Regions from separate parts of the Blautia sp. KLE_1732_HM_1032 genome, predicted to be linked through region 1. Evidence: riboswitches for the same ligand, from Rfam matches in the RefSeq annotation. Region 1 holds a riboswitch; each other region holds the start of a gene.
What was found. Region 1 has a riboswitch for cobalamin ahead of NQ489_RS15145 (ABC transporter substrate-binding protein). Riboswitches for the same ligand answer to the same signal wherever they lie in the genome.
Positions count from the first base shown of each region.

Region 1 (7,676 bases):
AGCTCACATAAGCAAAAAGCCACATCAGTAGGAGCGGAGACGCAGAGATCACAAGCATCAAAAGTGTCAGCGGAAGATGGCGGACGGACATCAGGAATGCATTTACAAAGGTATTCTTGACGGAATTAAAAAATTTGGAAAGGATCGGATAAATGTACAGAAGGATCATCGCATAGATCAGTGCAAATGCAATGAACAGACTGAAAAGTCCTTTGTACATAGCTCCGCTTCCGGCTCTGGCGATCCGAAGATCGATAAACAGAACAGCAGCGGTGAGGAGCATGATGATATTGATGATGGTCGCCTGTTTGAAGTTCTGTTTGAATGAGCGGAAAAAGCTGCGGGCAATATAAGATTCTTCGTCTCTTGCCATCTTCAGTGTGACATAGTAGAGAGCTGTTATGGAGGCGCCTGCGGTGACAACCGGAATACAGCAGAGGATGCACAGAAAATTCAGAAGAAGCAGGTCTGCTACGCGTCCCATGAACACGAAGAATTTGTTGTCCATGTTGAAAAAACGATTCATTTGATAAGTCTCCTTTTCTTTTGGATATTATTTTAAGTATACCCAATCACAGCAGAAAAAGCAAATCCCAAATGTTTTCCGGGGCAGTGGAAATGGGAAAATCATGTGTCCGCTATAGAAAGACAAAATAGCGAAATAGTTTATTAAATTTCCTTAAAAGGCTTGCTTATCACGATTTAGAGTGTTAAAATATCAGTATTGTATTAGACGAAATTTATGTATTTTAAAGGAGCGTAACAATGAGCAAAAAAATCAGGACGGAGGCTGTGGATCATCTTTTTGAAGCGATCCTGTGCCTGAAGGATAAGGAAGAGTGTTATACATTTTTTGAGGATGTGTGCACCATCAATGAGCTGCTTTCTTTATCTCAGCGCTTCGAGGTAGCCAAGATGCTTACTGATAAGCGTACATACCTTGATATTTCCGAGAAAACAGGAGCTTCCACAGCTACGATCAGCCGTGTGAACCGTTCCCTGAACTATGGAAATGATGGTTATGAGATGGTATTTGCACGTATGAAGAAGGATAACGGGGAGCAGGGCGGCGAAGCAGAATAAGGCTTACGTCCATACCGTGATGATAACGGATAATGCTGTAACGAAAAAGAGACAGGCGATCGTGCGTCTGTCTCTTTTTTTTCGGTGCGCCCGGCGACGCACGTTTATGACCGGATGTGAGCTCCGGATATTATTTGTCTTTTTTTGAGGAATCCGTATCTTTTGAGGAATTCATGTGGTCGATCATGTTTTCGATGATCATTTTTTTCATGTATACGTCGAAGCTAAGAAGACAGATAAAGGAAAACTGGTGAAGGAATTCCTTATCCTCCGGGTCGGCGTCCTCAAAAATTTCTCCGGCACTTTTGAAACGGCGCATAAGATCCTTTTCCAGGTAACGGATCTGTGACTGCTCCATACTGAAAACCTCCTGGTAGATGTAAGTCATGTCCTTTTCTGTAACGGACTTGAAGTATTTCTCGGTGATCGGTCCCAGAAGGGTCTGGATATCACTGATGGAGAGGATATTTTTAAAATAGTAGATAAAGATCAGCATCAGCAGATGCTCCCGGGAATACCGCTTTTTTTCCGGCGGGGGAAGGAGCTTGTTCTTTGCGTAATTGTTGATCATGGTCTTGGTCAGGATCTTGTCATCATCATGACGCTTGGTGGAAGCGAGATTATCTTCCATAAAGGTTGTGACCTGATCCATGTAAAGAGCAATATTGGGAATTTCATCGGGTTTTATATAATCAAGCTCAGCAATTTTTGCAAAAATGCTGTTCATCATTTCTTTTTCGTTTTCTGTCATCGCATTATCACCTCTGCTCCCTATTATATAGTTTTAAATACTACTTGTAAAGAAACTTTTTTTCAGAGAGGTGGGTTTACCGGAAAGTAAAGTCATGATAGTATATAAAGATACTGTTCATATGGAAAAAGAAATGGAGATCAAAATGAGTATACATGATGCTTTGGACACATTGAATCCTATGCAGCGGGAAGCTGCCGTACATACAGAGGGACCACTTCTGATCCTCGCAGGAGCCGGTTCCGGAAAAACAAGAGTGCTGACCCACAGGATCGCCTATTTAATGGAAGAAAAGGGTGTAAACCCATGGAATATCCTGGCGATCACCTTTACCAACAAGGCCGCCAGTGAGATGCGGGAACGCGTGAATAAAATTGCGGGAATGGGTGCGGAGAGCGTATGGGTCTCCACCTTCCATTCCGCCTGCGTGAGGATCCTGCGCAGACATATTGAGGTGCTGGGCTTTGGCAGTAATTTTACCATTTATGATGCCGACGACCAGAAAACAGTCATGAAGGAAATCTTCCGGAAATTTGATATCAATACCAAGATTTACAAGGAACGCGCTGTTCTTGCTGAGATTTCCCATGCCAAGGATGAACTGATCACGCCGGAAGAGATGGAGCTGAATGCAGGCGGCGACCCGGACGCACGGAAGATTGCCGGTATGTATAAGGAATATCAGTCTATCCTCCGGGGAAACAATGCGCTGGATTTTGATGACCTGATCGTGAAGACTGTGGAGCTTTTTCAGCATAATCCGGATATCCTGGACTATTATCAGGAACGTTTCAAATATATTATGGTGGATGAGTATCAGGATACCAATACTGCCCAGTTTAAATTCGTAAGTCTTCTTGCTGAAAAATACAAGAATCTCTGTGTGGTTGGTGATGATGATCAGTCCATCTATCGTTTTCGTGGAGCAAATATCGGGAACATCTTAGGCTTTGAGAAGGTTTTTCCAGAGGCTAAGGTGGTGCGCCTGGAACAGAATTACCGTTCTACCCAGAACATCCTCAATGCAGCCAATGAGGTGATCGTCAACAACACAGAGCGTAAGGAAAAACGCCTCTGGACAGAGAACGAAGAGGGCGATAAAGTACATTTCCGTCAGTTCAACAACGGATTTGAGGAAGCGGAGTATGTTGCAGGAGAGATCATCCAGGGGCGCCGCAACGGGAAATTCCAGTACAAGGACTGTGCAGTACTTTATCGGACCAATGCCCAGTCTCGTCTCTTTGAGGAGAAATTTCTCCTGGCAAATGTTCCGTATAAGATTGTCGGCGGCGTGAACTTTTATGCCCGCAAAGAGATCAAGGATCTGTTAAGCTATCTGAAGACCATTGACAATGCCAGTGATGATCTGGCTGTGCGCAGGATCTTAAATGTGCCAAAAAGAGGGATCGGACTCACCAGCATCGGCCGTGTCCAGGACTATGCGGATATGATGAACCTGAGCTTTTACGATGCGCTCCGCGTGGTGGAGGAGGTACCGTCCATTGGCAGGGCAGCAGGAAAGATCAATGATTTTGTATCCTTTATCCAGGGACTGAAAAGTAAGGCAGAGGCCTATACAGTCCGTGAAACCCTGGAAGAGGTCATTGAGCTTACCGGTTATGTGAAGGAACTGGAGGCAGAGAAAACGGAGGAGGCCCAGGCGAGAATCGAAAATATCGATGAGCTGATCTCCAAGACAGAATCCTTCCAGGAAGCCATGGAGGAGGCCGGACAGCCGGCAACACTTTCTGCATTTCTGGAGGAAATCGCACTGGTGGCAGATATCGATTCTGTTGATCCGGATCAGGATTATGTGCTGCTGATGACCCTTCACAGTGCCAAGGGACTGGAGTTCCCAAATGTATTTATCGTGGGAATGGAGGACGGTGTTTTTCCGGGATATGCTTCCATCTGGTCCGGTGATCCGTCGGATATCGAGGAGGAGCGAAGGCTCTGTTATGTGGGGATCACCCGTGCCATGAAGGAACTGACTTTAACTTGTGCAAAACAGCGGATGATCCGTGGGGAGACTCAGTATAACCGTGTGTCACGTTTTGTAAGGGAGGTTCCACGGGAGCTGGTAGATCTTGGACATACCATTCAGGAGAAAAAGCCCAGGGTAGATGATATCGTATCTCCGAAAAGCGCCTATGCCCAGATGAAAATGAATTTCCAGGCAAAGAGCACCCTGCAGAAAAAAGATTTCACAGTGAAGAAGGCGGACAGCCTGGACTATGGTGAGGGAGACACGGTCCGTCATGTGAAATTCGGAGTCGGTATCGTAAAAAATATCGCAGACGGCGGCAGAGACTACGAAGTGACGGTAGACTTTGACAAAGTCGGCGTGAAAAAAATGTTCGCCGGTTTTGCCAAGCTGAAAAAGATCTGAGAGGGATCTCTCCGGGCAGACTATTTCTGCAAAAAACTGTAAAAATCCGGCCTCAAGGTTGTAATTGGAAAACCGGTATGTTAGAATCAGTATCAGCGTAATTGAATTGCTGTGAAGTGAACAGTATCACCGGCACATATGCTGCCGGATACTGTGAGAGGGAATCGGGTAAAAAGCCTGAGCGGTTGCGGCCACTGTATACAGAAGAAGGGATTTCACATGCCATTGCAGAAACTCATGTGAGAAGGCGAAATCCCGATGTCAGAGAGATTCTGGAGAAAATTCTGATACATCATTCATGATCGGCTAAAAGATGAATGGTGTATCAGTTTTTATTTTGCGGAGTTTTTTCTGAGTCTGTAAGTCAGGAAACCTGCTTGACAGTATGTAAGTGGGAGCTTCCGTACAAAGTGTTCCGTGCAGATTTTATGAAGCCCCATCTTTTCGGTTACCCATAGGCAACAGGAGATAAAACAGGCGAAAAGAGAGGAAATGAAATGAAAAACAAGTATGTATCCACAAGAATCATGGCAATGGTAATGGCAGCGGCAATGACCGTATCAGCGGCTCCGGCTGTTTATGCCGCAGAGAGAGCAGACTCCGAGACCATCAAGGAAGACAACCAGCCGGCAGCAGAAGACAGTACAGAGTCTGCAGACACCGAAGATTCTTCCGCAGAGGCAACCAAGACAGAATATCCTCTGACCATCACAACCTATGATTACGATGGAAACGAAATCGAAACCACTTATGAAAAAGCACCGGAAAAAGTCCTTGCTGTATATCAGGGAAGCATTGAGACTATGCTCGCACTTGGTCTGGAAGACCACCTGGTAGCTACCGCAGGTCTTGATAATGAAGTTCCGGAAGATCTCAAAGAAGCATTCTCAAAAACAAATTATCTTGACGAATTTACCCCATCCCTTGAAACTGTAACAATGCTGGAGCCGGACATGATCTTATCCTGGAGCTCTCTTTTCTCTGATAAGAATCTGGGAAATGTAACAGACTGGATCGACAAAGGCTGCAACACCTACTACAACACCAATACTCGTCCGGACGGCGACAGAACACTGGAAAATGAATTCACAGATATCTTAAATATCGGAAAGATCTTCGATGTACAGGACAAAGCACAGGCTATCGTTGATGATGCAAAAGCAGTGATCGACAAAACTCTTACTGCAACTGCAGATGTAAAAGACAAACCAAGCGTAATGGTATTGGAGCCTCTTGGAGATGACATCACAAACTATGGCGTAAAGAGCCTTGGCGGAGATATGGTAACACAGTTAGGCGCAACTCTTGCAAACCCGGATGCTTCCACCGTTGGAAAAGAGGATATCATCGCAGCCAACCCTGACGTGATCTTTGTGGTTTACATGCCATATGCAGGAGATGATCCGGAAACTGTTAAGAACAGCCAGCTTGCAGTGATCCAGGATGATGAGTCCCTGAAGAGCCTTGACGCAGTAAAGAACGGACGTGTTTACCCGATCATGCTCAGTGAGATGTATGCAAGTGCAACACGTACCCAGGACGGAATCGAAACTTTTGCAAAGGGATTATATCCGGACGTAAATCTTGACTGATCGGAGAAAATGCAGTGAAAGAAACAGCTTCACAGAGAAAAAAAGATAAGGTGTTCAGAACATCCATGTATGTGGCAGTTCTCATCGGACTTGCAGGATTCCTTATTTTTTCCATACTTGCAGCCATCACTTTTGGAAATGCGGATCTGTCACTGAAGGATGTATACAGCGTTATCGCTTATAAATTGTTTCATATAAAAAGTCTGTCCGCCTATGCGGAAGGCGCAGTTCATGATGTTGTGTGGCTGATCCGGCTGCCTAGAGTCCTTCTGGCTCTGGCAGTTGGAATGGCTCTTTCCGTGTGCGGCGTGGTGATGCAGGCTATCGTGCAGAACCCGCTGGCAGACCCGTATGTGCTGGGTATCTCATCTGGTGCATCTCTGGGTGCCACACTGGCCATCATGCTTGGAATCGGAAGCTTTCTTGGTGGAAACTCTGTGGGAATCACAGCTTTCATTGGCGCGATGATCACTTCTTTTGCGGTGATCGCCATTGCAAACATGGGTGGAAAGGCAACTTCCGCAAAACTGATCCTTGCGGGAATGGCGGTCAGCGCAGTCTGTTCTGCTTTTTCCAATTTTGTCATTTATATTACCAATGACAAAAATGCGGCAACAGAAGTTATGAAGTGGAGCATGGGAAGTCTTGCCGGAGCAAGCTGGACCAGAGTGGGTGTAATGCTTCCGGTCATGCTGGTGTGCGTGGCTGTTTTCTGGACGCAGTACCGGAACCTGAATCTGATGCTTCTGGGAGATGACGTATCCATTACCCTTGGAACAGATCTGCACAGACTGCGGACTTTTTATCTGATCGTTGCTTCTGTTATGATCGGATTTGCCGTGTACTGTGCCGGTGTAATCGGATTTGTGGGACTGGTGATCCCTCATGTGGTCCGGATCCTTTTTGGAACAGATCACAGAAAACTGCTCCCCTTAAGTGCGCTTCTTGGTGCATCGTTTCTGATCTGGTGCGATGTGGCATGTCGTGTGATCCTTAAAAATTCCGAGATGCCCATCGGTGTGCTGGTATCCATTATCGGTGCTCCCTGCTTTATTTATCTGCTTGTGCGGAAATCCTATGGATTCGGAGGTGCCCGGTAATGAAGATCACCACAGAAAATATTCAGGTTGGCTTTCACGCCAGACAGATCCTGAAGGGAATCTCCATGGAATCCCAGGATAAGGAACTGGTAGGAATCATCGGACCAAACGGAAGCGGAAAATCCACTTTGCTGAAATGCATTTACCGTATTCTGAAACCAGACGCAGGAGCCGTGTATCTGGACGGCGAGGAGCTTCATTCCATGAGTGTTCGAAGCTCTGCGAAAAAAATGGCCGTGGTGGCACAGCACAATTATTATAATTTTGATTTTACGGTCCGCGAGGTGGTTCTTATGGGGCGTGCGCCTCATAAAAAGACTCTGGAACGGGACAATGCAAAAGATTACCAGATCGTGGATGAAGCGCTGAAAACCGTACAGATGGAGGCGTTTGCAGACCGTACCTTTTCCACTCTTTCCGGAGGAGAGCAGCAGAGGGTGATCCTGGCAAGAGCACTTGCCCAGCAGACCTCTGCACTGATTCTGGATGAGCCTACCAATCATCTGGACATTACCCACCAGATCATGCTGATGGAGCTGGTGAAAAAACTTAATGTAACCGTGATCTCCGCTATTCACGATCTGAATATTGCAGCAGCATACTGTGATAAGATCTATGTACTGAAGGACGGAGTTCTGGAAGGTTACGGAACGCCGGAAGAAGTCCTGACCCCGGAGCTGATCCGCAGGATCTATAAAGTAGAAGCGGAGATCGTTTACGACAGCCGCGGAAAGATGCATATTTTGTTTTTATGATTCTGG
Region 1 covers NZ_CP102266.1:3,180,142-3,187,817, reverse strand. Annotated here, with positions in the region: gene NQ489_RS15165 (YesL family protein) at 1-526, opposite strand, end outside; gene NQ489_RS15160 (YerC/YecD family TrpR-related protein) at 766-1,083, shown strand; gene NQ489_RS15155 (DUF1836 domain-containing protein) at 1,214-1,834, opposite strand; gene pcrA (DNA helicase PcrA) at 1,980-4,223, shown strand; cobalamin riboswitch at 4,325-4,614, shown strand; gene NQ489_RS15145 (ABC transporter substrate-binding protein) at 4,721-5,815, shown strand; gene NQ489_RS15140 (FecCD family ABC transporter permease) at 5,830-6,915, shown strand; gene NQ489_RS15135 (ABC transporter ATP-binding protein) at 6,915-7,670, shown strand.

Region 2 (7,676 bases), 150 kb from region 1:
CATCGAGGAAGAGATCAAGACCATGCCGAACTACTTTGACGAGTATGATACAACGGTACATTTCATTTCCCAGGAAGAGCTGAATCGTGACCACAGCGGTATCCCACACGGCGGTTTTGTGATCCGCAGCGGAAAAACAGGCTGGAACAATGAGAACAGCCATGTGATCGAGTACAGCCTGAAGCTGGATTCCAATCCTGAGTTCACATCTTCTGTGATCGTTGCCTATGCAAGAGCTGCATACCGCATGAACCAGGAAGGACAGAAGGGATGCAAGACAGTATTTGATGTTGCACCTGCATATTTAAGTGCCCTTGATGGGGCAGAGCTTCGCAAAAAATTTCTGTAAGGATCCGTAACAGACAGGAGCAAAACTGCATAAAGGATCATATCCCCGGAGCATCGGTGAATATTTCTGATGTTTCGGGGCTTTTTTCTGCATAAAATTAACATTGGTAATACCTGGATGATGATTTTTCTGAAAGAAAAGGAAAGAGTTGACGGACCGTAAAGAATGTTATATAATATGGACGTAAAATTGTAACAAAATTGTAACGTTTACGATCAGTCGGACTTAAGAAATAGTAAATATCAATGATCTATCTATCAAAGGAAGGTATGTATGCGAAAATTAAGCAGAAAATGGAAACTCTGGGGACTTTTTTTTGTTCTGATGTTCTTTGCAGCCGGAGCAACTGTACATACAACGGCAACAGATGTACAGGCTGCGACCAAAAACGGCTTTAAAACAGAAAAAGGAAAGTCCTATTATTATCAGAATGGACAGAAGGTAAAAGGCTGGCTTACACTGAACGGGAAGAAATATTTTTTTAATAAATCCACAGGCGTGCAGATGAAGCGTTGGGCTAAGGATTCCAAGGGCAAACGATATTTTTATAATGTCAACGGTGCCAAGGGCTATATGGCAACAGGCTGGCTTACAGACAGCAAGAAAAATACCCGTTATTTTAATCCCGCCAGCGGATATATGACAACGAAATGGGCCACGATCAGCAATAAGAAATATTATTTCTACAGCGGCAGTGGTGCTGCAGCCAGAAGTGTATTCCTTACAGACAAGAAGAATGTGACCAGATATTTTACCAGCAAATGCTTTATGGCAAAGGGCTGGGCAACGAATAAGAAACAGCAGAAGCGTTATTTTGATCCAAACACGGGAGCTATGTATAAGGGCTTCAAGAAGATCGGCAGCGATACCTATTATTTTTACAGCAAGAGCGGCGTGATGGCTACCGGTTGGGTCACAAATTCCAAAAAAGGATATAAATATTATTTCGATCCGTCAACCGGTGTCATGGCTACGGGAACGAAGACGATCGATGGCAAGAAGTATACATTTGGCAGCAATGGTGTCTTGGATACCAACCCAAGCACTACTACAGCGACAAGCTCCAGGACTATCAAGAATTTCCTTGCCAATGCATTACTTCCGGTAGGAAAGACTCTTTACGTATGGGGCGGCGGCCACAACTGGTCGGATGCGACCAGAAAGGGCATCAGTCCAAAATGGAAACAGTGGTATGACAGCAATTCCAGCTCCTATAATTACAGATATTATATGGATCTCAGTGAAGCTACAGAACAGAAGGGCCTTGACTGCTCCGGCTTTGTAGGATGGTCTGTATATCAGATCATGCAGAGCAGATCCGGTGGACCTATGTACACGGATGTTTCCGGAAATCTTGGATCTTTGTATTCCGGCAAGGGAATGGGTACCGTTGTTTCCCAGGCTCAGCTGGCAAGCTCAAACTGGAAGCTTTATCCTGGGGATATCGGATACAACAGCGGACATACCTGGATCGTTCTCGGACAGTGTTCCGATAAGAGTGTCGTGATCCTCCACTGTACACCGAATGCCGGCGTACAGATTTCCGGAACACCGACACCAAGCGGAACTTACGGAAGCCAGGCGATCAAGCTGGCAGAAACTTATATGTCTAGGTATCCTGGAGCCAGCAAATATGACTATCATGAATCCAGTGGTAACTATATCCGAAACGGTGCATACTTCAGATGGAACAGAAGCACTCTTTCCGATCCCAACGGATATCTGAACAAGACAGCCAATCAGATCCTTGCAGATCTGTTCTGATCAGGATGTGCTGAAAGAAATTTGTATGTAACAAATAGCAATAAGAAACGTGAGAGGAGAACCTGAGATAACCCGGGTTCTCCTTTTTTAATGTCAAAATCATTAATAAATGTTACAAAGTTTTAAACTAATTAATAGAAAATCCTTGCAATCCAAATAACACTGTGTTAATATATAAAAAGATTGAAACAAGATATTGCAAAAGTATTACAAAGAAAACCAACGAAGCGGATGGTCAGATCCGCTGTATTAAATTAGAATCAGATTGCGAGGGTGAACAGTCATGAAGAAAAGGATATTATGTCTGACACTGGCGCTCATCATCAGCGGAGCACAGGTAGTCAGCGTAAGCGCAACAAGAGAAGATGAGGCAGCGCTTCAGCAGGAGATGGATGCGACCAACGAACAGCTGAATGCGACTTATTCCAGATTGGATGAGCTTTCCTCACAGAAGTCACAGATTGAAGGCGAGATTTCAACTCTTGATGCCAATCTTGTAAACGTGATGGTTTCGATCCAGACACTGGAGGGAGATATCTCCAATAAGGAAGCCGACATTGCATCTACACAGACCAACCTTGAGAAGGCCAAAAATGCCAAGCAGAAACAGTATGAGGCAATGAAGAAACGTATCCAGTATCTCTATGAGAAGGGTGGAGACGATGCATGGTTCCAGATGATGCTGAATGCAGAGAACCTGTCTGACCTTCTTACAAGAGCAGAGTACACACAGAAAACTTATGAGCAGGACCGTAAGAGTCTTGAAAAATATTCCAATACGATCCAGCAGGTGGCAAACCTGGAGGCACAGTACACACAGGAGAAGTCAGAACTGGAGGGAATGAAGCAGGAATATGAGGCAGAGTCCCAGAACCTGCAGGCACAGCTGGATGAGAAGCGTGCCACATCCGCAGATTATGATAATGAGATTGCCTACGCACAGCAGCAGGCTACAGATTATGCCAACCTTCTTGCAGAGCAGACTGCAGAGCTTCAGAGATTAGAGGCTGAGCGTATTGCAGCAGAGGAAGAGGCAAGACGTCAGGCCGAGGCTGAAGCAGCAGCGAGAGCGCAGGCTGAGGCAGAAGAGGAAGCAAGACGCCAGGCAGAGCAGGAAGCACAGCAGGATGAGGCGGACGAGAGCGAAGACGGACAGTACGATGAGGACGGCGACGTGATCGAGAATGCAGATGAGGATACTGCTGAAGATGACACCGAGGCTGTGGATGAAGATGCAGACAATGGTGAGAATGATGATGCGTCCGAGGATACTGAGAATACAGAGGATAATGCAGACGCAGATTACGATAACAGCACAGATGCATCTGAAGAAAGTGCAGAGGACACATCTAATGAAGAGGACACATCCTCAGCCAGTGACAGTTCTTCTTACAGCAGTGGTTCCGGATCTTCTGTTGTGAATTATGCTACACAGTTTGTGGGGAATCCTTACGTATGGGGCGGAACAAGCCTTACCAATGGTGCAGACTGCTCCGGATTTGTACAGAGTGTCTATGCGAACTTCGGAGTCAGCCTTCCGAGAACCTCCTATGAGCAGCAGAATGCAGGTACAGAAGTATCCTACGCAGATGCACAGCCGGGAGATCTGATCTGCTATGGCGGGCACGTGGCTATTTACATGGGTAATGGCCAGATCGTTCATGCATCGAACTCTCAGGACGGGATCAAGATTAGCAATGATGCTACATACAGAACAATTGTATCTGTAAGACGTCTTGTATAATAAGAACGTACAACAGAAAATAAAAATACAGCAGCCCGACAGCAGTTTGTCGGGCTGTTTTTGACGGCAGGAAAAATATTGAAAACCCATGGAACGGAATGAACAGCAACAAAATATGCTCAAAAATGTATAAATTTTAAAAACAGTATTGACATATAATTAACAGGATGTTATTATGATGTCAGTATAATTCCATATTGAACATAGCAAGTGCTGAGGATAGCTGACAGTTATATATTGATTATCAGAAGTCCACAGAAAAGGGAATCAGGTGTGAAACCTGAGCGATCCGGTCACTGTAACGGAGGAGCGAATCTCATAGTCCATTGTACGTATGTATGAGAAGGAGAGAGGAGTCATGATCCCGGAGCCAGGAAACCTGCTTGTTATGGCGAGGTTAAACTTCCGTGTAAAGTGTAACAACCATTTCAGGGACTCCGCACCCCTGGGACGTTGTCTACTTTTTTACGAGAGTAGGCATTTTTTTATGGAATGCGCCTGTTCATATGAATTATACATGATTAAATGGCAGGCGATACTACTCCGGATACATTCGTTCCCTCCGCGCACTCATGAACGGATTATATTTCTACCCCGGGGTGGCATCGCTACCTCTTTTTTTATAGGAAAAAATTATGTGTGGTTATGTCAGGAGAGGAGAAAAGAGCCATGGAGAAACCATACTGGGAAGGCAAAGAATACTCTTACTTCAGCCACAAAAACTGTGAGTATTTTCCGTGCCATAAAGGAGCAAATCCGGAGAATTTTAATTGTCTGTTCTGCTATTGCCCTTTATATGCACTGGGAGATAAATGTGGTGGTAATTTCCGCTTTACGGAAAGCGGGATTAAAGACTGCACCGAATGCAAGCTTCCTCACAGAAGAGAAAATTTCGGATATGTTACAGGTAAATATAGCGAGCTTGCGGAAATTGTACGGAAGCAGCGGGAAAAATAAAAAACAGGCCAGTTCAGATACAGGAAAATGTATATTCCTGTGTTTGAACTGGCCTGTTTTGTTTGGGGTGGACAATATCTGTTATCTGTCGGAAAAGATACAGAAGATCATTCTCTGGTTTGGAGAAAAACCTTGAGTCTGGGAATCTGGTTGTTGAGGATCAGCTGTTCCGGAAACATGGCCTGATGAACAAACTCAGCAGCACAGGTAAAATCTCCGATATGCTCCGGGCCATGGCTGTCACTGGAAAGAAGCAGCGGCAGATCATATTTGCGGCAGCATCGAAGGATCTCGAAACAGTTTTCTCTTGTGTCGCCACGATAGCCATAAGGTGCAAGAGAAGCTTCGTTGATCTCAAAGATCGTGCCGGTTTCCCTGGCAGCCCTTGCAAGCGCATCATAATTAACCGGGTAATGAGTGTTATCACTATGTCCGAGGATCTTTACACAGGGGTTTTTCATTACATTGATAAAAGCTTCTGTGTTTTCAGCTCTGGTACCGCAGCGGTAATTCCAGGCATGCATGCTGGCAATGGCGTAATCAAGTTTACATAATAATTCCTGATCTAAATCTACCGTTCCGCTGCGGTCAAGGATATTCAGTTCAATTCCGTAGAGTAATTCTACACCGAAATGTTTTTTGGGAGAATAGGTAAGGCTGCGGAAATAGGAGGAAGTTCCGGCTGCCAGAGTGCCGGGACCGTGATCAGTGATCCCGAGAAGCCGGAGACCTTTCTCGGCAGCTGCGCGTGCCATGTTGGTGATGGTACATTCCGTGCCGTGACCACTGGCGATGGAGTGGGTATGCATATCAGAAAGATACATAAAAATACACCTCTTTTACTGTTTGAGAACATGTGACAGAGCGGAATACGAATGTCCGCTTTGCATAAATTTTTTCTGAAAAACAAAGGAATTCCTATATAAATCCAAGTATGGCAGAGCAGAAAAACAAAGTCAATAGAGAAAAACATAAAAATACAAAAAAACAAATAAAATCAACAGGGCGCAACCGATAAAAACCACAAAAACAGCTAGAAACACATGTTGGATTTCGTTGACATCGAAGTAGGGGTAAGGTATAATAAAACTACATGAGCACATAGCCGGACAGGAGCGGTTCTGGAAGCGTAGAGGCAGACAGATCACCAGAAACAACCGGTTGTGAGAAAGGAGAATCATGGAGAAATTTCATATAGCAGATGTTCCGAAAACAGACAGGATCACACATCTTGTAGATAATCTTTATGCAAAGATGCCGGTGATCGAATCTGCCAGAGCAAAACTGATCACAGAGTCTTACAAATCAACAGAAGACGAGCCGATCATCACCCGCAGAGCCAAGGCATTTGCCCACATCCTGCACAACATTCCGATCATCATCCGTGATGAGGAGCTGATCGTCGGAAGCAGCACTTTGGCGCCGAGAGGATGTCAGACGTTTCCGGAGTATTCTTTCCAGTGGCTGGAAGATGAGCTGGATACAGTGGCTACCAGAACAGCCGATCCATTTTATATTGCGGAGGAAACCAAGGCGGAGCTCCGTGAGGTACATAAATACTGGAAAGGCAAGACTACCAGTGAGCTTGCAACATCCTACATGGCACCGGAAGCGATTCTTGCCATTGACCACAATATTTTTACACCCGGAAACTATTTCTACAATGGTGTAGGACACGTAACCGTTAAATATGAAGAAGTTCTGGCGATCGGCTATGAAGGGATCATTGCCAAAGCTCAGAAGGAACTGGATGAGTGTAATGTAGGAGATGGTGATTACGCAAAGAAATCCCGTTTCCTGGAAGCAGTTATCATGAGCTGTCAGGCAGTTATCGACTATGCACATCGCTATGCCGAGCTCGCAGAGCAGATGGCATATCAGTGTCAGGATCCGACCAGAAAACAGGAACTCCTTCAGATCGCATCCAATTGTACACGCGTACCGGCGAAGGGCGCCCGTAACTTCTATGAGGCGTGCCAGTCCTTCTGGTTTGTACAGCAGCTGATCCAGATGGAAAGCAGCGGACATTCTATTTCTCCGGGACGTTTTGACCAGTATATGTATCCGTATTACAAGAGTGATATGGAAGCAGGCAATCTTACCAGAGAATTTGCCCAGGAACTGATGGACTGCATATGGGTAAAATTAAACGACCTGAATAAATGCCGTGATGCTGCATCTGCAGAAGGCTTTGCAGGCTACAGCCTTTTCCAGAACCTGATCGCAGGTGGTCAGAACAAGGATGGCGAGGATGTGACCAATGATCTCTCCTTTATGTGCATCCAGGCGTCTATGCATGTGCACCTTCCGGCACCGTCTCTTTCTGTAAGAGTATGGAACGGATCACCACATGAATTCCTGATCAAGGCTGCAGAGCTTACAAGAACAGGAATCGGACTTCCGGCTTATTACAATGATGAGGTTATCATTCCTGCACTGCAGAACCGCGGCCTTTCTCTTGCAGATGCCAGAGAATATAACATCATCGGCTGTGTAGAACCGCAGAAGGCAGGTAAGACAGAGGGGTGGCATGACGCTGCATTCTTTAACATGTGCCGTCCGCTGGAGATGGTTTTCTCTAATGGTATGGACAAAGGGGTACAGATCAGTGTCCAGACCGGCGATGTCACAGAGATGAAGAGCTTCGATGAGTTCTATGATGCATATAAGAAACAGATGGAATATTTCATTTCCCTGCTTGTAAATGCTGATAATGCCATTGATGTGGCACATGCGGAGAGATGTCCGCTTCCATTCCTTTCCTGTATGGTGGATGACTGCCTGAAACGAGGCAAATCCGTTCAGGAAGGCGGAGCTGTTTATAACTTTACAGGTCCTCAGGGATTTGGTATTGCAAACATG
Region 2 covers NZ_CP102266.1:3,027,618-3,035,293, reverse strand. Annotated here, with positions in the region: gene NQ489_RS14485 (diaminopimelate dehydrogenase) at 1-349, shown strand, start outside; gene NQ489_RS14480 (N-acetylmuramoyl-L-alanine amidase family protein) at 623-2,113, shown strand; gene NQ489_RS14475 (C40 family peptidase) at 2,397-3,857, shown strand; cobalamin riboswitch at 4,089-4,258, shown strand; gene NQ489_RS14470 (cysteine-rich small domain-containing protein) at 4,527-4,814, shown strand; gene NQ489_RS14465 (phosphatase) at 4,922-5,638, opposite strand; gene NQ489_RS14460 (glycyl radical protein) at 5,994-7,676, shown strand, end outside.
Region 2: linked by a shared signal. The riboswitch ahead of NQ489_RS14470 (cysteine-rich small domain-containing protein) and the one ahead of NQ489_RS15145 (ABC transporter substrate-binding protein) in region 1 are both predicted to bind cobalamin.

Region 3 (7,676 bases), 1.2 Mb from region 1:
CAGTAGATCTTTCCGGAAGACCTTATCTTGGATGGGATGCAGCGTTTTCTACGGAAAAAATAGGAGATATGGCTACAGAGATGGTAAAGGAATTCTTTTATGCAGTATCCTATTCCGCAGCAATGAATCTTCACATCAAGGTTCTTTCCGGAGGAAACAGCCATCATGTGGCAGAGGCCATGTTTAAAAGCTTTGCGAAAGCCCTTGATGCAGCAACACAGTACGATTCCCGGATCACAGACGTGCTTTCTACCAAGGGAAGCCTCTGATACAGAAGGAGACCACTTATGAACAAACAGTTGATCCCATGCCTTTATCTTCATTCAGAAAAGGCGGTAACAGGATTTGGACAGAGAAATCTTTTCGGAGACGGAAATGTAGAAACACTTGCAAAATTTTACGGTGACAATGGGGCAGATGAGCTTCTGGTATTTGACTTTTCTTCCGCAGATGCAGAGCATGACCGTGCGATCGGAAAAATCCGTGATATCTGTCAGGTATCTGAGATCCCGGTGATCGCAGCGGGAAATATCAAACGTATGGAAGATGTAAAAAAGCTGATCTATGCGGGATGTGCCAAAGTTGTACTGAATTTTTCGAAAGAGAATAATATCAAGCTTCTGGAAGAAGTATCCCGGCGCTTTGGAAAAGAGCGTATGATGATCAGCATCTCTGATCTGAGAGAATTCACAGAAAATCAGGATCTGATCGAAACATATGCAGACACTGTTCTGGCTTTGGACACTGTCGAAAATGAAATTGCAGAGATTTCTCAGATTTCCATTGTTCTTCATACCGATGAAAACAGATCTGAGAACATTCTGGAGCTTTTAGGAGAACCAGCTGTGTCCGGACTTTGCGGTGCTTATGTAAGCAGTCTTGAAAATGATCTGCATACATTTAAGGAAACCTGCGAAGAAGCCGGAATTCCGGTAAACACATATAAAAGTAATATTGCATGGTCGGACTTTAAATTAAACAGTGACGGAATGGTTCCGGTTATTGTCCAGGATTACCGGACGGATGAAGTACTGATGCTGGCCTATATGAATGAGCTTGCTTTTAACACAACATTGAAGCTTGGAAAAATGACATACTGGAGTCGCAGCCGGAATGAGCTCTGGACCAAAGGTCTGACATCCGGCCACGTACAGTATGTAAAGTCTCTTACCATTGACTGTGATAATGATACGATCCTTGCCAAAGTGGAGCAGGTGGGCGCAGCCTGCCATACAGGAAACCGTACTTGTTTCTTCAAACCGCTGATGAAAAAGGAGTACGATGATACCAATCCTCTTCACGTGTTCCAGAATGTGTATGATGTGATCACTGACCGAAAAGAACATCCAAAGGAAGGTTCCTATACCAATTATCTTTTTGATAAAGGAATCGACAAGATTTTGAAAAAAGTCGGTGAAGAATGCACAGAGATCGTCATTGCAGCCAAAAATCCGGATAAAGAAGAAATTAAATACGAAATTTCAGATTTTCTTTATCATATGATGGTACTCATGGTTGAAAAAGGAGTCAGCTGGGAAGAAATCACCAAAGAATTGGTAAAAAGATAAATTATATAGCATTCAAGAAAAAAGCTTTTGTACGTCGGATCAGAATGAACGGTTACGAAAGCTTTTTTCTGATATGTACAATTTCGGTTAGGCATGATATACTTATCGTCAAAAGTGCGGAAATATAAAAAAGGAAAAGGGAAACAACCAATGATCAAAATTGATGACTGGGTGATTGAAAAAGGAGAGAAGGCACAGGGGAAAATTAAGATCACAGGATACGGCATAGCAATGCCGGCAACTGTGATATGCGGAGTGAAAGACGGACCGACGATACTGATCACAGCGGGAATACACAGTGCGGAGTATGTAGGAATCCAGGCGGCAATGGAACTTGCAAAAGAATTTCAACCGGAAGAACTGAAGGGAAATGTGATCATCGTTCCACTGGTCAATGTCAGTGGCTTTGAGCATCGCACCATGAGTCTGGTCTATGAGGATGGCAAGAACCTGAACCGCGTTTTCCCCGGAGATCCTGAGGGAACAGCTGCAGATCGTATTGCCTATGCTATAGTGACAAAGCTTTTTTCCATAGCAGATTATTATATCGACCTGCATAGCGGAGATGGGTTCGAACAGCTTCATCCCTATGTTTATTATGTAGGGGTTGTAGATGAAAAGACAGCAGAGAAATCATTACATATGGCACGGCATATCGGCGTAAAATATGTGGTCCGTTCCACAACCGCCACAGGTGGCGCCTACAATTATGCTTCTTCTCTTGGAATTCCAAGTATTCTCATCGAAAGAGGCGGACACAGCTACTGGACCTGGGAGGAAGTAGAACAGGATAAAAGAGACGTCCGTCACCTTGTTTTTCATCTCCAGGGAAAGAAATGTCATGGTCTGAAGCATTACCGTCAGATGCTTTTGGAAAATGTAGTCTATGAATATGCGCCGTATACCGGATGCTGGTATCCATCCAAGAAGCCTGGAGAGTACTTCTTTAAGGGAGAAGAATTGGGTGAACTGAGAGATTACTATGGAAATTTACTTTACACATCTATTGCAACTGAAAACGGAGTCGTACTTTATCAGACAGCCAGTCTGAACATTATTGAAGACGGACCAATGATCGCATATGCAGCGATCACGGAGACTCTGACCTGATAGTAAACAACCTTTTCAGAACGCTTCTGTCTGAAATCATATTGAAACAGTAAGAAAACCGGGTTTTACCATTTGCTATTCTATTTGTAAAAATAGCGAGGTAAAATCCGTGTTTTTTTAGCAGATCAGATAAATCCAATTGTCAAATCCCCCATGGGGGATATATACAATTCAAGCATCTTTAACAAAATTTATGAGTTTTCTAAAAATATAACATTTTTCCATAGACATAAACTATAGTTTTATCATATAATGTTTCAGTAATTTGACAGCATTTGCTGATTTTCACATCAGCCGTTGTAAGTTCTGAGAGGATTAATAGGGAAACCGGTGTAAATCCGGTACGATCCCGTCACTGTAAGGGGAAATCCTCAGACAAAGTACCACTGGTCGAGTGCGTGAGAAATAGACCGGGAAGGTGTCTGAGGGTAAGGATCCTAAGTCAGGAGACCTGCTTGCAATTGTTTTAAAATGATTCTTACGGAAGATAGGAAGCATATTTATTTTGTGTGCCCGTATTTCGTCACGGGCTTTTTTCGTGCAAATTTTCTAAAATTCCATGCATATTCTGCATATTAAGAATCCAATAGTTTCTTTTATCTAACTAAATTAAAACGGCAATGTTAAAATCGCATCAAATGAGGAAAGGAGTAAAACGTGACAAAGAAACAAGTAGGAAAAAGATTTCTCCAGATCATCATTGTATTATTTGGAATCAGCTTTTTCACATTTGGACTGACCTACCTGTCACCTGGTGATCCTGCGGAGATCATGCTGACAGAGTGTGGTAATCTTCCTACACCAGAGCTTCTGGAACAGACAAGACATGAGCTTGGCCTTGATCAGCCCTTTCTCGTGCAGTATGGTTCCTGGCTGAAGGGTGTTGTTACAGGAGATATGGGACAGTCCTATTCTTTCAAAATGCCGGTAACAGATAAACTGGTATCCTGTTTCTGGCCGACGCTGAGGATGTCGTTGCTGGCACTTCTGATGATGGTCATTATTTCCATACCGCTTGGAATCCTGGCCGCTGTATATCAGAACAAATTCCCGGATTATTTTGTGAGAGGAATTACCTTTGTGGGAGTATCTGTTCCAAGCTTCTGGCTGGGCCTGATCCTTCTCAGCATCTTTGGTGTTCAGCTTCGCTGGATCAATGTTGCAGGAGGCAGTACGGATTTTAAATCCATGATCCTCCCGGCGCTGACTCTTGCACTTGCCATGTCTGCAAAATATACCAGACAGGTAAGAAGTGCAGTGCTGGAGGAACTTCATCAGGATTATGTCACAGGTGCAAGAATGCGTGGAATCAAGGAAAGCGTCATTCTCTGGAAACACGTCCTTCCTAATGTTATGCTTCCGCTGGTAACGCTGTTGGGACTTTCCCTTGGAAGTCTTCTGGGAGGTACTGCAGTTGTAGAGATCATTTACAACTGGCCTGGAATGGGAAATATGGCAGTAAAGGCGATTTCCTGTCGTGACTATCCTCTTGTACAGGGCTATGTACTTTGGATCGCGATCCTGTACATGTGCATCAACCTGCTTGTGGATCTGTCCTATACTTATCTCGATCCAAGACTTAAGGAGGATAGATAATTGAAAAAGGTATTACGAACATTCAAAGAAAATAAACAGTTCACTCTTTTCTTCATTCTGGGTCTCGTGGTGATCGGAATTGCGATCTTTGCGCCGCAGCTCTCACCATATGATCCACTGAATGCAGTTATGACCGAATCACTGCAGGAGCCAAGCTCCGCTCATCCGTTCGGAACGGATAAGCTTGGACGAGATCTTCTTTCCCGTGTTATCTTCGGAACAAGAACCTCTCTGATCATGACCTTATGTCTGGTTGCAGTGATCTTTGTCATCGGTACATTTTTAGGAGTTATTGCCGGATATTTCGGCGGCGTTGTGGATGCAGTGATCATGCGTATCGCAGATATGATGATCTCCTTCCCTGGGCTTGTACTGGCCATTGCCATTGCCGGTATGCTTGGACCAAACCTGGTCAATGCCGTTATTTCCATTGCGGCTGTAAGCTGGACAAAATATGCCCGTCTTGCACGAAGTATGGTCTTGAAAGTCAAGAAGAGTCTTTACATAGAGGCAGCTATAGTAAACGGAACAAAGACCTGGAAAATTCTTCTTGTACACATTCTTCCCAACATGGTAACCCAGATGGTGGTAACTGCGGCAGCAGATATCGGAACTATGATGCTGGAGCTGGCTTCCCTTTCATTCCTGGGATTTGGTGCAACTGCGCCGACACCGGAGTGGGGACTGATGCTGAATGAAGGAAGAACCTACATGGCAAAGGCGCCATGGCTTATGATCTACCCTGGTATCGCTATCGTGATCTGTGTTGTTGTTTTCAACATGCTTGGAGACAGCATCCGTGATGTACTGGATCCGCGCCAGGATCAATAAAACAACTCTGTAACAAACCAACACCATATAATCAGTATATTATCTTTAGGAGGATGAAATGAGAAATAATGTAGTTAAAAAAGTGCTGGCTGCTACACTTGCATGTATGATGACCCTTTCAATGGCAACAGTGGCTCAGGCAAAAGGTGACAAAAAAAGTGATAAGGAAATCACCATCGGAGTAACAAGCTTTGCAGATACACTGGAGCCGACAGAGCAGTATTTTAGCTGGGTTGTATCCCGTTATGCGATCGGCGAGTGCCTCACAAAATTCGATGAGAACGGTGAGATCGTTCCATGTCTTGCGGAAGAGTGGGAAAACAGTGACGATGGAAAAACATGGACCTTCAAGATCCGTGAGGGCGTAAAATTCTCCAACGGTGACGACATGACACCGGAGATGGTAAAAGCCTCCATCGAACGTACCGCTGAAAAGAGTGACCGTGTTCCGGAATTCTTTGATCTCGACAGCCTCGAGGTTGACGGACAGAACCTGATCTTCCATCTGAACAGAGCAAATGCAAACATGGCCGGATGCCTTGCAGACCCGCTGTTTCTGATCGTAGATACAAATGTAGATGATTCTACATTTGCCATGGAAGGACCGATCTGTACAGGACCTTATGCAGTAGAGTCCTTCAGCCCGACGGATTCCTGTATCGTAGTAAAAAATGAGAACTACTGGGATGGAGAAGTTCCCCTTGATAAAGTTACACTGAAATGTGTGGATGACCAGACAACACGTTCCATGGCTCTTCAGACAGGTGAGATCGATATCGCTTACAACCTGAAAACAGAGAACCTGGTTGAGTTTGAGGGAAATGACAATTACGACATCCAGGAGCTTCAGTCTCTTCGTTCCACCTATGCATTCATGAACCAGAACGAGGATCATGCACTCAGCGATAAGGCTCTTCGCCAGGCACTTCTTCGTGGTCTTGACAAGGAAACATACTGCAACACTCTTCTTGAGGGTGGTGCAACAGCTGGTAAAGCACCGGTTCCTCCAACACTTGACTTTGGATTCGATGATCTGAAGGATGAGAATTCCTATGATCCGGACAGCGCAAAGAAGATCCTTGATGAGGCCGGATACAAAGATGTTGACGGTGACGGATTTGTAGAAACTCCTGACGGAGATCCTCTTGTTCTTGATTTTGTTATCTACACAAGCCGTGCCGAGCTTGGTGTATACGCACAGGCAGCACAGGCCAGTCTGAAGGAGATCGGTATCAACGTAAACTTGAATACAGTAAGTTATGAGACACTTCTTGACATGAGAGATTCCGGTCAGTATGACCTTCTGATCTGGAACGTGCTGGTAGCAAACACTGGAGACCCTGAGAACTACTTAAGAGAGAACTGGTACAGCTCCTCTGCAAACAATACTGCAGGATACAATAACCCGGAGGTTGACAAGCTTCTTGACGAGCTTGCGCAGACATTTGATGAGGACAAGAGAAAAGATCTCATCATCGATATTCAGCAGGATATCATGGATGATGCTGCAACTGTATTCTTTGGTTATGAGACAACCTACCTCTTCTCCAACAAAAAGGTAACAGGTGTTAAGATGTATCCAATGGATTATTACTGGCTGACAAAGGATATCACTCTTGCCGAGTAAAGGAGCGCTTATTTATGCTTGAGATCAAGGATCTTTCCGTTCGGTACGGAAAACAGGCACCTACCATTGAACATTTCAACCTTTCCATGAAGAAGGGGGAGATCATCAGTGTGGTAGGCGAGAGTGGAAGTGGAAAAACAACCGTGATCCGTGCTGTCCTCGGCGCACTTGGCGGAGGTGGCCGGGTCAGCACCGGAGATATTCAGTTTCACGGACATTCTCTGCTTTCCAATACAAAGAATGAATGGAGAAATTTAAGGGGTACCCGCATTTCCATGATCTTCCAGGACTGCGGCGGAACTCTGAACCCTATCCGTAAGATCGGAAGTCAGTATGTGGAATATATCTGTACACATACAGATGTATCCAAAGCAGAAGCATGGAAGAAGGGATGCTCCATGCTTCAGAAAATGCGTCTTCCGGACGCGGAAAATATCATGAAAAGTTATCCTCACCAGCTTTCCGGTGGTATGCGCCAGCGAGTTGGTATTGCCATGGCCATGACATTTAACCCGGAGCTGCTTCTTGCAGATGAGCCGACCAGTGCGCTGGATGTTACCACACAGGCACAGATCGTACGCCAGATGATGGAGCTTCGTGATGATTTCGGAACCGGTATCATCATTGTTACCCATAACATTGGCGTAGCAGCCTATATGGCTGATCAGCTTGTTGTTATGCAGAACGGAAAAGTTGTGGATCAGGGAACACGAGATGAGGTCATGGAGCATCCGACCAGTGACTATACAAAGAAACTGCTGGCTGCAGTGCCGGAAATGGAGGGACAGCGTTATGTTTAAGGAATCCGATATCGTACTCAGTGCAAAACATATCGTAAAACAGTTTCCTGCTTCCGGCGGCAGAACTTTAATAGCCTGCAACGATGTGAACCTGAACGTTTATAAAGGAAAAACTCTGGGAATCGTAGGAGAAAGTGGCTGCGG
Region 3 covers NZ_CP102266.1:1,990,761-1,998,436, reverse strand. Annotated here, with positions in the region: gene hisB (imidazoleglycerol-phosphate dehydratase HisB) at 1-269, shown strand, start outside; gene hisIE (bifunctional phosphoribosyl-AMP cyclohydrolase/phosphoribosyl-ATP diphosphatase HisIE) at 288-1,568, shown strand; gene NQ489_RS09565 (M14 family metallopeptidase) at 1,719-2,678, shown strand; cobalamin riboswitch at 2,963-3,151, shown strand; gene nikB (nickel ABC transporter permease) at 3,336-4,274, shown strand; gene nikC (nickel transporter permease) at 4,275-5,105, shown strand; gene NQ489_RS09550 (ABC transporter substrate-binding protein) at 5,164-6,732, shown strand; gene NQ489_RS09545 (ABC transporter ATP-binding protein) at 6,747-7,532, shown strand; gene NQ489_RS09540 (ABC transporter ATP-binding protein) at 7,525-7,676, shown strand, end outside.
Region 3: linked by a shared signal. The riboswitch ahead of nikB (nickel ABC transporter permease) and the one ahead of NQ489_RS15145 (ABC transporter substrate-binding protein) in region 1 are both predicted to bind cobalamin.

Region 4 (7,676 bases), 140 kb from region 1:
AAAAGATGCGCCTGTTTTTTGTGCCATGACGCTTGGAGACAAACAGGAACTGGATCCGGAAACACAGATGCGCTATCAGCTGGCCGGAATCATACATATCCTTGCCATCAGCGGACTTCATATCAGTATTCTGGGAATGGGGCTTTACAACCTTCTAAAGAAGATGGGACTGGGAATCTGGCCTGCCGGGATTTTTTCTCTGGGAGTGATGCTGCAGTATGGGATCATGACCGGAGGGAGTGTTTCCACCATGCGTGCAGTAACTATGTTTCTGATCGCCATGGGAGCCAGGATCACCGGACGGATCTATGATATGATGAGTGCTCTTTCCGTAACTGCCATGATGATCCTTGTGGAATCTCCGGCCTATCTCCTGGACAGTGGATTTCTTCTGTCCTTTGGCTGTGTTCTGGGAATGGGGCTCGCTGCGAAAAAGATCTGTGCCCTTGCAGGAGCGGAGAAAAAATGGACAAAGGCACTGGTAAGTCCTATAGCTCTTCAGCTTGTGACTCTGCCGGTGATGCTGAAGTTTTTCGGAGAAGTCTCTATTGCCGGATTTATCCTGAATCTGTTGGTGCTTCCAAGTGTGGGGGTAGTGCTGACTGGAGGAATGGTGGCGCTGTTGCTGGGAATTCTCAGTATTCCTGCGGCAAAACTGGTAATCCTGCCGGCAAGGGTACTGCTGCTTTTTTATGAATATCTCTGCAGTCTGGCAGGAAGATCAGGATGGAGTACTTGGATCGGAGGGGAGCCGGAAATATGGCAGATTGTGGTATATTATGGCTTTTTGATAATAGTCCTGTTTATGGGACAGTATATAAAAGAACAGCTCCGGAAGAAAAAAGCAGTCAGTGAGGAAACGGAGTTATCAGAGGAGCGGGCGGAAGCAGGTTGTTGGAAGCTATATGCTATCCGGATAACAGCCGGTATTTTTCTGGCAGTCGGAATCCTGATACTGGGATATCATCCAGCAGGAAGTCTGAAGGTGATCTGCCTGGATGTAGGACAAGGTGACGGTATTCTTGTGGAGACCCCGGAGGATCACCATTTTCTGATTGACGGAGGAAGCAGCAGCCAGTCGGATCTTGGAAGATACTGCCTTTTGCCGGCATTGAAAAGTCAGGGGATTTCCTGGCTGGATGGGATTTTTATTTCCCATACAGATCAGGATCATATCAACGGTGTGAAGGAGCTTCTGGAATATATGGGAAAAGGTCTTACAACCATCCGGGCCGGATATCTGATCCTGCCTGCCTGGGCGGAAAGACCAGATGCGTGGAGGGAGCTTGCAGAGGCAGCAAAAACAGCCGGAGTTAAGGTCGTGACAGCAGTAAAAGGGGATGAATTGCCTTGCGGCAAAGTATCTTTTTCTGTTCTGTGGCCGGAGAAAAATGCCACAGGAAAAGATGTGAATGAGGAAGCTATGGTGATGGAGTTGTCTTTTGGAGATTTTCAGATGCTTTTTACCGGAGATATCGGTGCAGATACGGAGAAAAAGCTTCTGGCAGCCGGGGGGCTTGAGGATGTTGACTGTCTGAAGGTGGGACATCACGGTTCCCGTTATTCTACCACAGAAGCATTTCTTGAGAAAATAAAGCCGGAAGTGGCGATCATTTCCTGTTCGCTCACCAACACCTACGGACATCCGTCACCGGAAACCGTAGAGCGGCTTAAAGAGGCCGGAAGTCAGGTGGAATACACCATGAAAAACGGTGCTATTACCGTGGAAACAGATGGAAGAAAGCTTAAGATCGGAAGGTTCCGGAAGGATTGAGGATTTTTTTCCAAAACCGAAAAAAAACGGTGACTTTTGAACACGTTTATTGTAGAATAGACAGGGTTTGTGCAAAAACAAAGCACTGAAAATGTGCAATACAAGATAAGGAGTTTTTATTTATGAAATATGATGTACTGATCGTAGGAGCAGGTCCCGGTGGAATCTTTGCGGCCTATGAACTGATGAATAATGATCCGGAGAAAAAGATCGCGGTTTTTGAAGCTGGTCATCCTCTGGAAAAAAGAAAATGTCCCATCGACGGAAAGAAAGTAAAATCCTGTATCCACTGCAAAACCTGTGCGATCATGAAGGGATTTGGCGGTGCAGGCGCTTTCTCCGACGGAAAATACAATATCACCAATCAGTTTGGCGGAACTCTGTACCAGCATATCGGCAAGGATACAGCTACAGAGCTGATGGAATATGTAGATAAACTGAACCTGATGCATGGCGGTGAGGGAACCAAACTTTATTCTACCACAAACAGCGAGATCCGTAAGCTCTGCCTTCAGAACGGCCTGCATCTTCTGGATGCATCAGTCCGCCATCTGGGAACAGATATCAACTATGTGGTACTTCAGAACCTCTATGAAAAAATGAAAGACCATGTGGACTTCTATTTTGACGCATCTGTTGACAAAGTAGAAAAAACTGAAGACGGTTATGCAGTTTTTGTAGGAGATGAGCGTTACGAGGGAACTTACTGTATCATCTCCGCAGGACGAAGCGGAAGTAAATGGATGGAGACGGTATGTACAGAGCTTAAGATCCCGACTCTTTCCAACCGTGTGGACATCGGAGTCCGTGTGGAGCTTCCGGCAGAGGTTTTCAGCCGTCTGACAGATGAGCTTTATGAGAGCAAGATCGTTTACAGAACTGAGAAGTTTGAGGATATGGTCCGTACCTTCTGCATGAACCCGCGAGGTGTTGTCGTGAATGAAAATACCAACGGTATCATCACAGTAAACGGTCACAGCTACGAAGATCCGGCAAAGCATACCAACAATACAAACTTTGCCCTTCTGGTATCCAAGCATTTCTCAGAGCCGTTCCATGACAGCAACGGATACGGTGAGAGCATTGCAAGACTTTCCAATATGCTTGGCGGTGGTGTTATGGTACAGCGGTTTGGAGATCTGATCCGCGGAAGACGAAGCACAAAAGCCCGTATTGAGGAAAGTTTCGTAACACCTACACTTTCTGCGACACCGGGAGATTTAAGTCTTGTTATGCCGAAACGTATCCTGGATGGCATCATCGAGATGATCTATGCTCTGGATAAGATCGCACCGGGAACCGCGGATGACGATACTTTGCTTTATGGCGTGGAGGTTAAATTCTACAACATGGAGGTTGAGATCGACGAAAATCTGGAAACCTGCCACAAGGGTCTCTTTGTTATCGGAGACTGCAGCGGCGTGACCCATTCTCTGTCCCATGCATCTGCCAGCGGAGTCTACGTAGCCAGATACCTGGAGCAGGAGTATTTTAACAGATAAACTGCAAAGCAGTTTATCTGTTATGAGCAAGTAGCGAAGCGGATTGCGAATATCCAGTGTAAGACAGTCCTTTTCTGATATCAGGGTGATGACAGAAAGGGGCTGTTTTTTATGCAGGATGTGCATGAATATTGGAGAAAGTATTCTGATAATAACTGACAGATACAGGGAGAAAACCGGTTACTGTTCACTGGTAATATTTCGCGAGGTGTTTTTGGTGAGCGAAGATCACAGAAAACCGTGAATCGTCTGACATCAATCTTGACAAATTTATGAGTTTGTGGTAAAAGTTAGATAACCAGGTAAAAGAAAATATGTGCAAATGTTATAATGATAAGGTTGCATCCAGTCGGATGTGCAAAAGAGAATCCGGTGAGAATCCGGAACGATACCGTCACTGTGAAAGGGGAGCTGCTTTTATAACCACTGGGAGACCGGGAAGGGAAAGCAGCGTGGAACCAAGTCAGGAGAACTGCCTTATTGTGAGATTCAGGGATTCGCGGTTTACGAATCGGTATTCTCCATAACAATACAGAACTTCTTTTTATGTATTTGTATTGCGCAGAGAATCATGTGTGAGCAGGCGGCCGCAGAGAGCTGCTGCTTTTTTGTACATATCAGTATTCTGGAAATACATGAAAAGAGGACAATGAGAAATGAAAAGAAAAACAATGTTAGCTCTGATGCTCGCAGTTTCCATGACATGCTCTATGGGTGCGGCTACAACAGCAATGGCAGCAGAGGATTCTGCTACAGAAGAGAACGCTGAGGCAGCTGATACCACAGAGGCTTCTGATGCAGATCAGGAAGCAGCAGATAATGTAGCAGCTCTGATCGACAAGATCTATGTACAGGAAAGAAACGACACAACAGATGAGGACTGCAAGGCAGCCAAAGAAGCATGGGATGCTCTGACAGATGCTCAGAAAGAACTGGTAGAGGGTGAGAATGCAGATCCGGATTATTTCGGACGTGACACAGGAGATGCTTCCAAGGACGATCCGCGTAACCAGGATGAGATCGGTGAGAATGAACTTCTTGTTGTAAGCTTTGGTACTTCCTTCAATGACAGCCGTGCAGAGGATGTCAAGGGAATCGAGGATGCTCTTGCAGAAGCTTATCCGGACTGGTCTGTAAGAAGAGCATTTACAGCACAGATCATCATCAACCATGTAGAGGCAAGAGATGATGAAGTGATCGATAACATGCAGCAGGCTCTTGACCGTGCAGTAGAGAATGGTGTTAAGAATCTGGTTGTACAGCCTACCCATCTGATGCATGGTGCTGAGTACGATGAGATGACAGAAGCGATCAATGGCTATAAAGATAAATTCGAGTCTGTAGCTATCGCAGAGCCAATGCTCGGTGAGGTTGGAGACGATGCAACTGTGATCAATGATGACAAGAAAGCCGTTGCTCAGGCGATCACAGATACGGCTTGCAAAGAGGCCGGATTTGACAGCATGGATGCAGCAGCTGAGGCTGGCACAGCATTCGTATTCATGGGACATGGAACATCTCATACAGCTAACGTTACATACGATCAGATGCAGACACAGATGGAAAACCTTGGATTGAAGAACGCATTCATCGGTACTGTAGAGGGTAAGCCGGAAGATACAGCCTGCGACAAGGTTATCGAGAAGGTAAAAGAAGCAGGATACAAGAACGTTGTTCTTCGTCCGCTGATGGTTGTTGCCGGAGACCATGCAAATAACGATATGGCCGGTGATGAGGAGGATTCCTGGAAGAGCCAGTTTGTAGCATCCGGAAACTTCGATAAGGTTGACTGCCAGATCGAGGGTCTTGGAAGAATCGAAGCAGTTGAGAAGCTTTATGTAGAGCATACAAAGGCAGCCATCGATTCTCTGGGAAGCACTGAGGAGTCCGCAGATTCTGATGCAGCAGCAGATACAGAGGCTGATTCTGCTGAGGAGTCCGCAGAATAATAAATATAAAAATATCTGAGTGAGTTCAGATACCTATAAGAAATCAATGTAACTGCCCGGAAAGATCAGGAAGACTGTTTTCCGGGCAGATTGCTGTATCTATGGAAGGGAGAAGATTATCATGAAAAAACGCTATGTAAACTTAATTCTTGCAATGGCAAGTGCATCAGTCCTGGTGCTGGGCTCTGTGCCTGCGATGGCAAAAACAGATGAAACAAAAACAGAGTCCGGTGAGGAAGCAGAAGCTTCCGAAGAAAAGGATACAGATGCAGCCAAAGCAGATACCCTGGAAGATGGCGTTTATACAGCAGAGTTTGGTACAGACAGCAGCATGTTTCATGTAAATGAGGCCAATGACAAAAAAGGAGAGCTCACGGTCAAAGATGGTAAAATGACCATCCACGTAAGTCTGGTTTCCAAGAAGATCGTTAACCTGTTTGCGGGAACTGCCGAGGATGCCCAGAAGGACGGAGCAGAGATCATTGAGCCGACCACAGATACAGTGAAGTACAGCGATGGTTATACAGAGGAGGTTTACGGATTTGATATCCCGGTACCGGCCATTGGTGAGGAATTTAACGTGGCGATCCTGGGAGAAAAAGGCAAATGGTACGACCATAAAGTCAGCGTAAAGAATCCTGTAAAAACCTCTGACGACAAAAAATCCGAAGGGAAAAAACCGGAAGAGCTGAAGCTGGAGGACGGAACCTATGAGACGGATGTAACCCTTACAGGCGGAACAGGAAGAGCATCTGTAGAATCTCCAGCTAAAGTAGAGATCAAGGGCAAAGAAGCTACGGCAACCATCATCTGGAGCAGTCCGAATTATGATTACATGATCGTGGACGGCGAAAAATATGAGCCGGTGAACAAAGACGGAAACTCCACATTTGAGATCCCGGTCACAGTCTTTGACGCAGAAATGGAAGTGACTGCAGATACTGTAGCCATGAGTACTCCTCACGAGATTGAGTATACCCTGAATTTTGATTCTTCAAGCATGAAAAAGGAAGAAAAATGAAAAAAATAATTTCATACATATTTCTGACGCTGACCCTGATCCTGGGGTGTGCTTTTGCAGTGCAGGCAGCAGAGACAGAACATAAGCCTGCGGATATTCCAGGCCTTACCTTTGACCACAGTATGGATCTTTTCTACGCAAAGGAATTTAATGTGGATTACTACAACGATGGCTATGCGCTGCTCACCATTGATCAGGAAGGACAGTTTCTTGTAGTTCCCGAAGGCAAGAAAGCACCGGAGGGGCTGGATCCTGACATTGCGGTTCTGCAGCAGCCCATAAACAATATCTATCTGGTAGCAACCTCGGCCATGGATCTTTTCCGCGCTATCGACGGGATTGACAGCATCAAGCTTTCCGGAACCAAGGAAGACGGATGGTATATCCAGGAAGCAAAGGACGCCATGGAACAGAAAAAGATGATCTATGCCGGCAAGTACAATGCTCCGGATTACGAGCTGATCCTGAACGAGGGCTGTGACCTTGCCATTGAATCCACCATGATCCATCACAATCCGGAGGTACAGGAGAAACTGGAGCAGTTCGGGATCCCTGTAATGGTAGAGCGTTCCAGCTATGAGAGTCATCCTCTTGGAAGGACCGAGTGGATGAAGCTTTACGCAGTTCTTCTGGGAAAAGAAGATGTAGCAGAAAAGGTTTTCAAAGAGCAGACGGACAAGCTGGATAAGGTTCTCACAGCAGATAAAACAGACAAGACCGTAGCGTTCTTTTATATCAACTCCGTAGGTGCGGTAAATATAAGAAAAAGCGGCGACTATGTTTCAGAAATGATCTCTCTTGCAGGGGGAAATTATGTTCCGGAGGATACGGGAGTAAATGACAATGCTCTTTCCACCATGAATATGCAGATGGAAGAGTTTTATGCCAAGGCGAAGGATGCAGACTATATCATCTACAACAGTACGATCGACGGGGAACTTAAGACCATTGATGAGCTTCTTTCCAAAAGTAAGCTTCTTGCAGATTTCAAGGCAGTGAAGAACGGAAATGTCTGGTGCACAGGTAAAAATCTCTTCCAGGAAACTACCGGACTTGGAACCATGATCGAGGATATCCACACCATGCTGACTACAGATGATGATTCTCTGGATGAGCTGACCTATATGCATAAACTGAAATAAATTCCAGTGTTCGCTTTAACTCCTTTGCCAGTTTCCACCTGTGAGCAGGAAACGAAAGGACAGGATAACAAAACAGAAGAGGAGTGTACCAGAAAAAATGAATGACAGAAAACGCGCAGTCCGATACGGGATCTCTTTTGTGATCCTTGCGGTACTTTTAATCTTTTTATTTATATGGAATGTAAATTCCGGAAGTATCCACCTCTCTGTGAAGGAGATCCTGAATATCATATTCCGGCATCAGGGAGATGAAACTTCTTATAATATCGTCTGGGAGATCCGTCTTCC
Region 4 covers NZ_CP102266.1:3,043,424-3,051,099, reverse strand. Annotated here, with positions in the region: gene NQ489_RS14545 (DNA internalization-related competence protein ComEC/Rec2) at 1-1,774, shown strand, start outside; gene NQ489_RS14540 (NAD(P)/FAD-dependent oxidoreductase) at 1,897-3,276, shown strand; cobalamin riboswitch at 3,596-3,770, shown strand; gene NQ489_RS14535 (sirohydrochlorin cobaltochelatase) at 3,933-5,225, shown strand; gene NQ489_RS14530 (hypothetical protein) at 5,347-6,246, shown strand; gene NQ489_RS14525 (ABC transporter substrate-binding protein) at 6,243-7,388, shown strand; gene NQ489_RS14520 (FecCD family ABC transporter permease) at 7,486-7,676, shown strand, end outside.
Region 4: linked by a shared signal. The riboswitch ahead of NQ489_RS14535 (sirohydrochlorin cobaltochelatase) and the one ahead of NQ489_RS15145 (ABC transporter substrate-binding protein) in region 1 are both predicted to bind cobalamin.